DNA from 2 places in the Acidovorax sp. HDW3 genome. Region 2 is predicted to be linked to the other one. Evidence: predicted binding sites of a transcription regulator. Region 2 holds the regulator's gene; the other holds the start of a gene.

Region 1 (4,979 bases), 1.2 Mb from region 2:
GGTGCTGAAGTGGTTGCGCAGCGTGCCCAGATACCGTTTGGTGTAGGGGAACAATCCCTGGTCCATCAGGCCCTGGATGAGCTTGCGCTTGACCTCCAGGCTTTGCTTGCCCAGTTCGAGCAGGCGGTCGAGCGCGGCCAGCAGCGCGGCCTCGTCGCCCGCGTGCAAAAACCCCAGGCGCGCGCAGTTGACGGTGACCACGCCCAGGCTGCCGGTCTGCTCGGCGCTGCCGAACAGGCCGTTGCCGCGCTTCAAGAGCTCGCGCAAATCGAGCTGCAGGCGGCAGCACATGGAGCGCACCATGTTGGGCGACAGCTCCGAGTTGATGAAGTTCTGGAAGTAGGGCAGGCCGTACTTGGCCGTCATCTCGAACAGCGCGGCGGCGTTCTCGCTCTCCCACGGGAAGTCGGGCGTGATGTTGTAGGTGGGGATGGGGAAGGTGAACACCCGGCCCTTGGCGTCGCCCGTGGTCATCACGTCGATGTAGGCACGGTTGATGAGGTCCATCTCGGCCTGCAGCTCGCCGTAGCAAAACGGCATTTCCACGCCGCCAATCACCGGCACCTGCTCGCGCAGGTCCTCGGGGCAGGTCCAGTCGAAGGTCAGGTTGGTGAACGGCGTCTGCGTGCCCCAGCGCGAGGGCACGTTCAGGTTGTAGATCAACTCCTGCATACATTGGCGCACGGCGGCGTAGTCCATGCCGTCCTTGCGCACAAAGGGCGCCATGTAGGTGTCGAACGAGGAGAACGCCTGTGCGCCCGCCCACTCGTTTTGCAGCGTGCCGAGAAAGTTCACGATCTGCCCCACGGCCGAGCTCATGTGCTTGGCCGGGCCGGCTTCCACCTTGCCGGGTACGCCGTTGAGCCCCTCGTGCAACAGCGTGCGCAGCGACCAGCCGGCGCAGTAGCCGCTGAGCATGTCCAGGTCGTGGATGTGGATGTCGCCGCTTCGGTGCGCCTCGCCGATCTCGGGCGCGTACACATGCGACAGCCAGTAGTTGGCCGTGACCTTGCCGGCCACGTTCAGGATCAGGCCGCCCAGCGAATAGCCCTGGTTGGCGTTGGCGTTCACACGCCAGTCGGCACGCGAGAGGTATTCATTGATGGAGGACTCCACATGCACCAGCGTCTGCCGGTCGGCGCGCAAGGTGGCGTGGCGCTCGCGGTAGGCGATGTAGGCGCGGGCGGTTTGCAGGTGGTTGGCGGCGATCAGCGTCTGCTCGACCACGTCCTGGATCTGCTCGATGGTCGGCGCCTGGCCGTGAAAACGGTGGCCCAGCACCTTGGTGACCTGGGCGGTGAGCAGCTGCGCCTCGTCCACGCCAAACTCGCCGGTGGCCGCGCCGGCGCGGGCGATGGCCGAGGCGATGCGCTCGGCATCGAACGCGGCGCGCGCGCCATCGCGGTCAATGACGTCACGGGGCAAGGTGGCGACGGGGGTGGACATGCGGCAGCTCCAGGCAAATTAAACACTACATGTAGTGTGCAACCACAGCTCAAAACACCATAGGTAGTTGTTTGCCGCATTTGATTTAACGCAAAAACCTGAGCAATTACGTCGGACAAAAAAAGGGCCGCCCCAAGGGCGGCCCAAGCAAGAAGCGTCTAAAGACGCGAGAGGATCAGGGTTTTTAGGGCTGGGCGGCGGCGGTTTCCTGTGCCGCTTCAATGCGGGGGTAAAAGTCCCGGTCTTCGTGCTTCATGCGCTCGTACACGCGGCGCAGCACGTCGTTGGCGTCGCGGCGAAAGCCTGCCTCGTCGGCACACAGGCGCGCGGCCGTGTTCCAGCGCCGGGCAAAGGCATCAAAGGCAGCGGCAATCGGCCCCATATCGTGCTGAAAACGCTGGCCCAGGCGCGCCAGGCCCGCGTCGTCGCTGCGCTGCAGCGCCGGGTACAGCGCCTGGTCTTCCACCGAGAGGTGCAGCTTGATGACAGCACTGATGGCCACGATGCCCTGTGCCAACGCCCCGGCGTTGGCAATCACGCCCGCGCGGGTGAGGGTGCGCAAATGGTCGATGCGCGCGAGGATGTCCAGGTGTTGGTGCTTGAATTTGTCGATGTTCATCACAGTTCCTATGGGTTCATGTCACCACAAGTAACGCAAACCCCATGCCAGCCCAAAAAACACCATAAAACAATGACTTAGCAAGGCATTGGCAAGATAACGGTCATTTCAACCCCAGCCAAAAACGGTTGTTTAAACCATAATCGGGTAATGAATACCCTTGTCGATCCCGACCTGCTGGCCGAGCTGTCCCAAGACCTGGCCCCGGCTGAGCGCCTGCAGCGCCTGGTGGGCCAGCTGCGCACGCGTTTTCACTGCGGCGCGGTGGTGCTGCTGCGGCTGGAAGAATCGTTTTTGCGCCCCGTGGCCATCGACGGCCTGGTGGGCGAGGCCCTGGGGCGGCGCTTTGCCGTGCACCAGCACCCACGCCTGGCGGCCCTGCTGGCGCAGCGCGAGGTGCTGTGCTTTGACAAGGACAGCCAGCTGCCCGACCCCTACGACGGCCTGCTCGACGCCCTGCCCGGCGCGCCGCTGCCGGTGCACGACTGCATGGGCGTGGCGCTGTGGCTGGACGCGCGCCCCTGGGGCGTGCTCACGCTCGACGCCCTGCGCACCGGCACCTTCGGCCCGGCCGAGCGCCGCGCGCTGGCGCACTGCGCCCTGCTGGTGCAGGCGGCGGTGCGCATGGCGCAGCGCGATGGCGAGATCAGCCAGCTGCGCCTGGCGCCGAGCGCGCGCGCCAGCAGCGCCGACACGCCCCTGCCGCTGGCGGGCGACGCCGAGATCGTCGGCCAAAGCCCGGCCCTCACGCAGCTGCTGCACGAGCTGCGCGTGGTCGCCGGCTCCGAACTGCCGGTGCTGCTGCTGGGCGAGACCGGCGTGGGCAAGGAGCTGTTTGCGCGCTGGCTGCACCGCCATTCGCCGCGCTCAGACAAGCCCCTGGTGCACGTCAACTGCGCCGCCCTGCCCGAGTCGCTGGCCGAGAGCGAGCTCTTTGGCCACGCACGCGGCGCTTTTTCTGGCGCGCTGGCCGAGCGCCCGGGGCGCTTCGAGGCCGCCGATGGCGGCACTTTGTTCCTCGACGAAGTCGGCGAGCTGCCGCTGGCGGTGCAGGCCAAGCTGCTGCGCACGCTGCAAAACGGCGAAATCCAGCGCCTGGGCGCCGACCAGCCCCGGCATGTGGACGTGCGCATCCTCGCCGCCACCAACCGGCGCCTGCGCGAGCAGGTGGCCGCCGGCAGCTTTCGCGCCGACTTGTACCACCGCCTCTCGGTCTACCCGGTGCCGATCCCGCCGCTGCGCGAGCGCGGCAGCGACGTGCTGCTGCTCGCCGGGCGCTTTCTGGAGCTCAACCGCGCCCGCCTGGGCCTGCGCAGCCTGCGCCTGGCGCCGGCGGCGCAGGAGGCGCTGGCGCGCTACCGCTGGCCGGGCAATGTGCGCGAGCTCGAACACGTCATCAGCCGCGCCGCGCTCAAGGCCCTGAGCCAGGGCGCACACCCGGGCGACATCGTCACCCTCGAGTCCGCCTTGCTCGATCTCGACACCGGGCCCAGCCCCCCCAGCAGCCCGATCAACCCCAGCCACCGCGCCAGCCCCACCGCTGCCGCCCCCAGCCTGCACCAGGCCGTGCAAGCCTGTCAGCGCCAGCACATCCACGCCGCCCTGGCGCAGCACCAGGGCAACTGGGCGCAGGCCGCGCGCAGCCTGGGGCTGGACGCGAGCAATCTGCACAAGCTCGCCAAGCGCCTGGGGCTGAAAGAAACACTATCAAAACAATAGCTGCTAGCGCTTGTTTTATAAGCGCTAGCAGCATTTTTGACCATGAAACCAACGCAGCCACAGGGCTGCGCCACAATGGCCCGACCATGCTCACCCTCCAGACCATCCAGGACGCCGCCGCCCGCCTGTGCGGCCAAGTGCTCGAAACCCCCTGCGTCGAATCGCAGACGCTGTCGCAGATCGTCGGCGCGCAGGTGTTTTTGAAGTTCGAGAACCTGCAGTTCACCGCCTCCTTCAAGGAGCGCGGCGCCTGCAACAAGCTCAGCCAACTCTCGCCCGAGGAGCGCGCGCGCGGCGTCGTCGCCATGAGCGCGGGCAACCACGCCCAGGGCGTGGCCTACCACGCGCAGCGCCTGGGGCTGCGCGCCGTCATCGTCATGCCGCGCTTTACGCCCGGGGTCAAGGTCGAGCGCACGCGCGGCTTTGGCGCCGAGGTGGTGCTGCACGGCGACACCCTCGAAGCCGCCCGCGCCCACGCCTACCAGCTGGCGCAGGAGCAGGGCCTGGTGTTTGTCCACCCCTACGACGACGAGGCCATCGCCGCCGGCCAGGGCACGCTGGCGCTGGAGATGCTGCGCCAGCAGCCCGACCTCGATTGCCTGGTGGTGGCCGTCGGCGGCGGCGGGCTGATTGCCGGCGTGGCCACCGCCGCCAAGGCGCTGCAGCCGGGCATCGAGGTCATCGGCGTGCAGACCGAGCGCTTTCCCTCCATGCTCAACGCCGTGCAGGGGCGCGCGCTGCCCATGGGGCAATCGACGATTGCCGAGGGCATTGCCGTCGGCACGCCCGGCGCCATCACGCAAGAGGTAGTCAAGCGCCTGGTGGACGACCTGCTGCTGGTCGATGAGGGCGACGTCGAGCAGGCCGTGCTGATGCTGCTGGAGATTGAAAAAACCCTGGTCGAAGGCGCGGGCGCCGTCGGCCTGGCGGCGCTTGCGCGCTACCGCGAGCGCTTTGCCGGCAAGAAAGTCGGCCTGGTGCTCTCGGGCGGCAACATCGACCCGCTGCTGCTCGCCGCCATCATCGAGCGCGGCCTGGTGCGCTCGGGCCGCCTGGCGCGCATCCAGGTGAGCGCGCGCGACGTGCCCGGCGTGCTGGCGCAGATCACCGCCACCGTCGCCGCCGCCGGCGCCAACATCGAGGAGGTGCACCACCAGCGCGCCTTCACCATGCTGGCGGCGCAGAACGTCGAGAT
Region 2 (4,979 bases):
CAATACCAAACAGCAGCAAGCCTGCCAGGCGCGTCCCCCAGCTGGCACGCCAATGGTTCAGGCGCTGGCGCAATTGCCCCCACAGCAGGGGGCCAGCAAACAACCACAGCCCGCTACCCACAGCAAAGCCCGCCATCGACAAAGCCCCTTGCAGCGGCCCATTGCTCAATGCCGCCACCAGCAGGGCCGAATACAACAGGCCACAAGGCATGAACGCCCACCCACTGCCCGCCAACCACACTCCCCCAGGACGCCCCAACAGCGGCTGCACGCGCCGCCACAGCCCCCGCCCGGCATTTTCAAGCCAGGCTGGCTGGCGTGCCTGTGCCATCATCAAAACACCCCAGGCCAACATGGCCACGTGGCTCAAGCCCCACAGGGGGCGCAAAGCCCCGGTTTGCTGCGTTAGCCAGGCCAGGCTGGCCATAGCCCACGCGGCCAAGGCTCCGGCCAGGGAATAGCCAAACAGGCGACCGGTATGAAACAGCACCGCCCGGCGCCAGCGCTGCGCCCGCTGCTGCGGCAGCCACTGCAAGGTCTGCTGCTCTGGCGCCGGTGCATTGCCCGTCGTGATGACGGCATGACAGGGCGCAGCACACATCGCCAGACAATGCGGCCCGCCAGCGAGCCCCATGAGCAGCGCCGTTCCGATGAAAGCCAGGCCCTGCACAGTTCTCAAATGATGCGCGAGAAACGGGCGCGGTTGCGGTCCGCCTGCAGGTAACGGTCAAACACCATGGCCACACCGCGCACAAAGAACCAGCCCAGGGCTGTGACCTTGACGCCATCGTCGTTGACCTCGACCAGGCCCTGACCCTGCATTTCGCGCAGCTGCTCCAGCTCGATGGCAAAGTAGCTGCGCGAGTCAATCAGCCAGGCCGAATCCATCGGCTCAAACAACAATTCGCCCTGACACATCAGCGCCATGATGACGGTGCGGCGCACCAAGTCGTCACGCGAGAGAGCCAGGCCACGCACCACGGGCAGGCGACCCTGGTCGATGAAATCGTAGTATTCCTCCAGCGTCTTGGCATTTTGGCTGTAGGTGGCGCCCACCTTGCCAATGGCGGAGACACCCAGAGCGATCAAATCGCAATCAGGCTGGGTGCTGTAGCCCTGGAAGTTGCGGTGCAGGCGGCCCTGGCGCTTGGCAACAGCCAGCGCGTCTTCAGGTAAGGCAAAGTGATCCATGCCCACATAGACATAGCCTGCATCCATAAAGGCGGCGAGCGAACGCGCCAGCATGTTGACCTTGGCCGAGGCCGGCGGCAGCTCGGTGTTAATGATGCGCCGCTGCGCCTTGAAACGCTCGGGCAGGTGGGCATAGGCATAAAGCGCAATCCGATCCGGGCGCAGCTGCGCCACCTGAGCCAGGGTGCGGTCAAACGATTCGGGCGTCTGGCGCGGCAGGCCGTAGATCAGATCGACGTTGACCGAGTCAAAACCAATCTGACGCGCCGCCGCCACCAGCTCGAACACCTGCTCAGCCGGCTGGATGCGGTGCACGGCTTTTTGTACCTCAGGGTCAAAATCCTGTACGCCAAAGCTCAGGCGGTTGAAGCCCAGTTCAGCCAGCAGACCCAGGCGCTCGGGCGTGACGGTGCGTGGATCGACCTCGATCGAATACTCGCCCCCAGGCACAAAGGTGAAGCTGCGCCGCAGCATGCCCATGAGCTCGCGCAGCCCCTCGTCCGAAAGGAAAGTGGGCGTTCCACCACCAAAGTGCAACTGGCTGACATGCTGGCCGACACCGCAATGGGCAGTGTGCAAATCGACCTCACGCGCCAAGTAGCGCAGGTAAACATCGGCACGATCGTGGTGCTTGGTGATGATTTTGTTGCAGGCGCAGTAGTAGCACAGCGATTCACAGAACGGAATGTGCACATAGAGCGACAACGGCAGCGCCTTGGCGGCTGTGCCCAACTTGCGCTGCTGCAGAGCCAGGGCATATTCCTCCTGGCCAAACGCTTCAACAAAACGGTCTGCGGTAGGGTAAGAGGTGTACCTTGGCCCGGAGACATCAAAGCGCTGCAGCAGTTCGGGGGTAATAACGGTCATAAGGGTTTCCTTGCATGCCAGGGTAATATGCCTTACCCTTGACTGCTTCATCTTGACTTCTATCAATTTAACAGGTGACTGTCGCATCTGCGACAATTTGATGTTCGTCAGCTATTTGATGACATCCGACAATGCCCTGCATTGCCAGCCTAGCGACACCCGGGGCGGCTCACACTGCCTCTTTTGCCGACATGAATTTGCAATCCACCATCAAAGTTGCCTGTTCCAACTGTAATTTGCGCGAACTGTGCATGCCCGTGGGGCTGAACGAACAGCAGCTGCAGCGTATCGATGACGTTGTGGCAACGCGGCGCAAGATCAAGCGTGGCAGCACCTTGTTTCGCAACGGCGAGTCGTTCACCTCGCTCTACGCCATTCGCACCGGCTTTTTCAAGACCTGCGTGGCAACGGAGGATGGGCGCGACCAGGTGACCGGCTTTCAAATGGCGGGCGAAATCATCGGTCTCGACGGCATCGTCAACGACCACCATACCTGCGATGCCGTGGCCCTGGAGGATGCCGAGGTCTGCGTCATGCCGTTTGACCGCATCGAGGAGCTCTCGCGCGAGGTCACGGCACTGCAAAGCCACGTGCACAAGATCATGAGCCGCGAAATCGTGCGCGAGCACGGCGTGATGCTGCTGCTGGGCAGTATGCGCGCCGAAGAGCGCCTGGCCGCCTTCTTGCTCAACCTGGTGCAGCGCTTGCACGCCCGGGGGTTTTCGCAGTCTGAACTGGTACTGCGCATGACGCGTGAAGAAATCGGTAGCTACCTCGGGCTCAAGCTCGAAACCGTGAGCCGCACCTTCTCCAAATTCGTCGAAGAGGGCATCGTCGAAGTCAAACAGCGCCACGTGAAAATCCTCAGCACCGATGCCCTCAAGCGCTTGGTGAACAACCAGCAAGCCTGCCAATAAAAACTACTGGTAGCACGCGCTTCTCGCCCCCTCCTTTAACGTCCAACGGCATCCTCTGCCGGCGTAGCGGCGTGGTTACGTCCCTGCATCGCCGGCGTCAAGCCCTTTTCTCCTTGTGAAGCCAGCGTTTTGTTGATCTCCAGCCCCTGGCGGTAGTAGTCCTCAGAAATCACCGGATCGGGCTGGCGCACGGCCAGCCACAGGGTGACGAAACCAGCGACGATGACCACGGCAGGGCCGGCAATCAGCATCCACACATGGCCATATTTCCACCATGGCTGGGCCGGCGGTACCGAGAGGGCAGCGGCGGGGCTGTGGGTTGTACTCATAACAGCTCTTATCCTTTAAAAAATCAACGTGGTACCAGGAAAACTGCTTTTTCCTGCACCTGTACATGGGCCGCATCCAAGGCTTCAACCTTGAAATAAATAGTGTGCGATCCTGGCGCTGCCGAACCGTACGGAATTTGCAAGCGTGTAGCCACCCAGCGTGACTGCGCCGGCTCGACCTCGACCTCGGGTTCAGACGCCACCTCCAGGCCATCGAGCCCAACCGCAGAGATACGATAGCGGTGCATTTGCTCAGTAGCATTCATGACCTGCAGGCTGAAACTGTTTTCCAGCTTGCCGCCGGCCACCAAGCGCGAGAGCGAAGCACGATCGCGCACCACATCCACCTTCAGAGGCACGCGCATTGCCAGGCTAGCAATCATGGCCGCGCTAATGACCAACAACACCCCAGAATAAATCAGCACACGTGGACGCAGTACGCGACGCAGCATCTGGCGCCCGCTCCACCCCTTGGCAACGCCGTTTTGCGTGGTGTAACGGATGAGGCCCTGGGGATACTCCATTTTGTCCATTACCGTATTGCAGGCATCAACGCACAAACCGCAGCCAATGCAGTCGTACTGCAGGCCATCGCGGATATCAATGCCCGTAGGGCATACCTGCACGCACAACGAGCAATCAATGCAGTCACCCAGGCCGTCGGCCTTGTAATCGGCAGTTTTTTTGCGCGGAGCACGCGGTTCACCACGCGCCGGGTCGTAGCTCACGACCATGGTGTCGTTATCGAACATGGCGCTTTGAAAGCGCGCATAGGGGCACATGTATTTGCACACCTGCTCGCGCAAGAAGCCGGCGTTGCCGTAGGTCATGAAACCATAGAAGCCGACCCAGAAGATCTGCCAACCGCCCTGCAAGGCCAGCAGTTCCCCTCCCAGCTCACGGATCGGCACGAAATAGCCGACGAAGGTGAACCCGGTCCAGAGCGAAACGGCGATCCAGAGAAACTGTTTGAGTGATTTTTTCCAGACTTTCTCGAACGTCCAGCCGTTGTTGTCCAAGCGCATCCGGGCACTGCGGTCGCCTTCAACCTTGTGCTCGATCCACATGAAAATTTCGGTGTACACGGTTTGCGGGCAGGCAAAACCGCACCACAGTCGCCCGGCGACGGCGGTGAACAAGAACAAGGCCAGTGCCGAAATGATGAGCAGCGCCGTCAGGTAGATGAAGTCCTGCGGGTACAGCACCAAGCCAAAAAGGTAAAAGCGCTTGGCCTCCAGATCAAAGAGCACGCTTTGGCGCTGCCCCCACTGCAGCCAGGGCAGGCCATAGAAAACCAGTTGTGTGAGAAACACCATCACCCAGCGCCAGCGGGCAAACACACCGCTGATGGAGCGTGGGTACACCTTTTTATGGGCTTCGTAGAAAGACGCGAAGCCCCCTTCTTTGGGTGCTTCGGCGGGGGCAATAGGAATAACTTTGCGGGGCTTGCCAGCAGGCGAGGTCATGGACTGTGGAAAGGAATCTAGAAGAAAACAAAAAGGCGGCGCCTGGAGAGCGCCGCCTTGTTTTTACCGCGCTTGTGCCGGCTTGTTCGACAGGCCCCAAACGTAGGCCGTCAGGACGTTGATCTGCGCATCGGTCAGGCGACCTTGCTGCGCCGGCATCTGGTTGGTGACGCCTTTGTTGATCCGTTCGATGATAGCGTTTTCGCCCC

What was found. The regulator FNR, encoded in region 2, switches genes on or off when oxygen is low (the NO sensors DNR and NnrR bind a similar motif). The targets are predictions, from matches to a motif close to TTGATNNNNATCAA.
Region 1: G7045_RS13975 (ribonucleoside triphosphate reductase) is a predicted target of FNR. The motif match lies at 1,527-1,540, and genes of this name have one in related genera.

What each region holds. Positions count from the first base shown of each region.
Region 1 is NZ_CP049885.1:3,014,466-3,019,444, forward strand. It holds gene G7045_RS13975 (ribonucleoside triphosphate reductase) at 1-1,446, opposite strand, end outside; gene G7045_RS13980 (hemerythrin domain-containing protein) at 1,631-2,065, opposite strand; gene norR (nitric oxide reductase transcriptional regulator NorR) at 2,216-3,784, shown strand; gene G7045_RS13990 (threonine ammonia-lyase) at 3,871-4,979, shown strand, end outside.
Region 2 is NZ_CP049885.1:1,082,076-1,087,054, reverse strand. It holds gene G7045_RS04800 (sulfite exporter TauE/SafE family protein) at 1-601, opposite strand, end outside; gene hemN (oxygen-independent coproporphyrinogen III oxidase) at 676-2,058, opposite strand; gene fnr (fumarate/nitrate reduction transcriptional regulator Fnr) at 2,250-2,975, shown strand; gene G7045_RS04785 (FixH family protein) at 3,011-3,304, opposite strand; gene ccoG (cytochrome c oxidase accessory protein CcoG) at 3,328-4,770, opposite strand; gene ccoP (cytochrome-c oxidase, cbb3-type subunit III) at 4,834-4,979, opposite strand, start outside.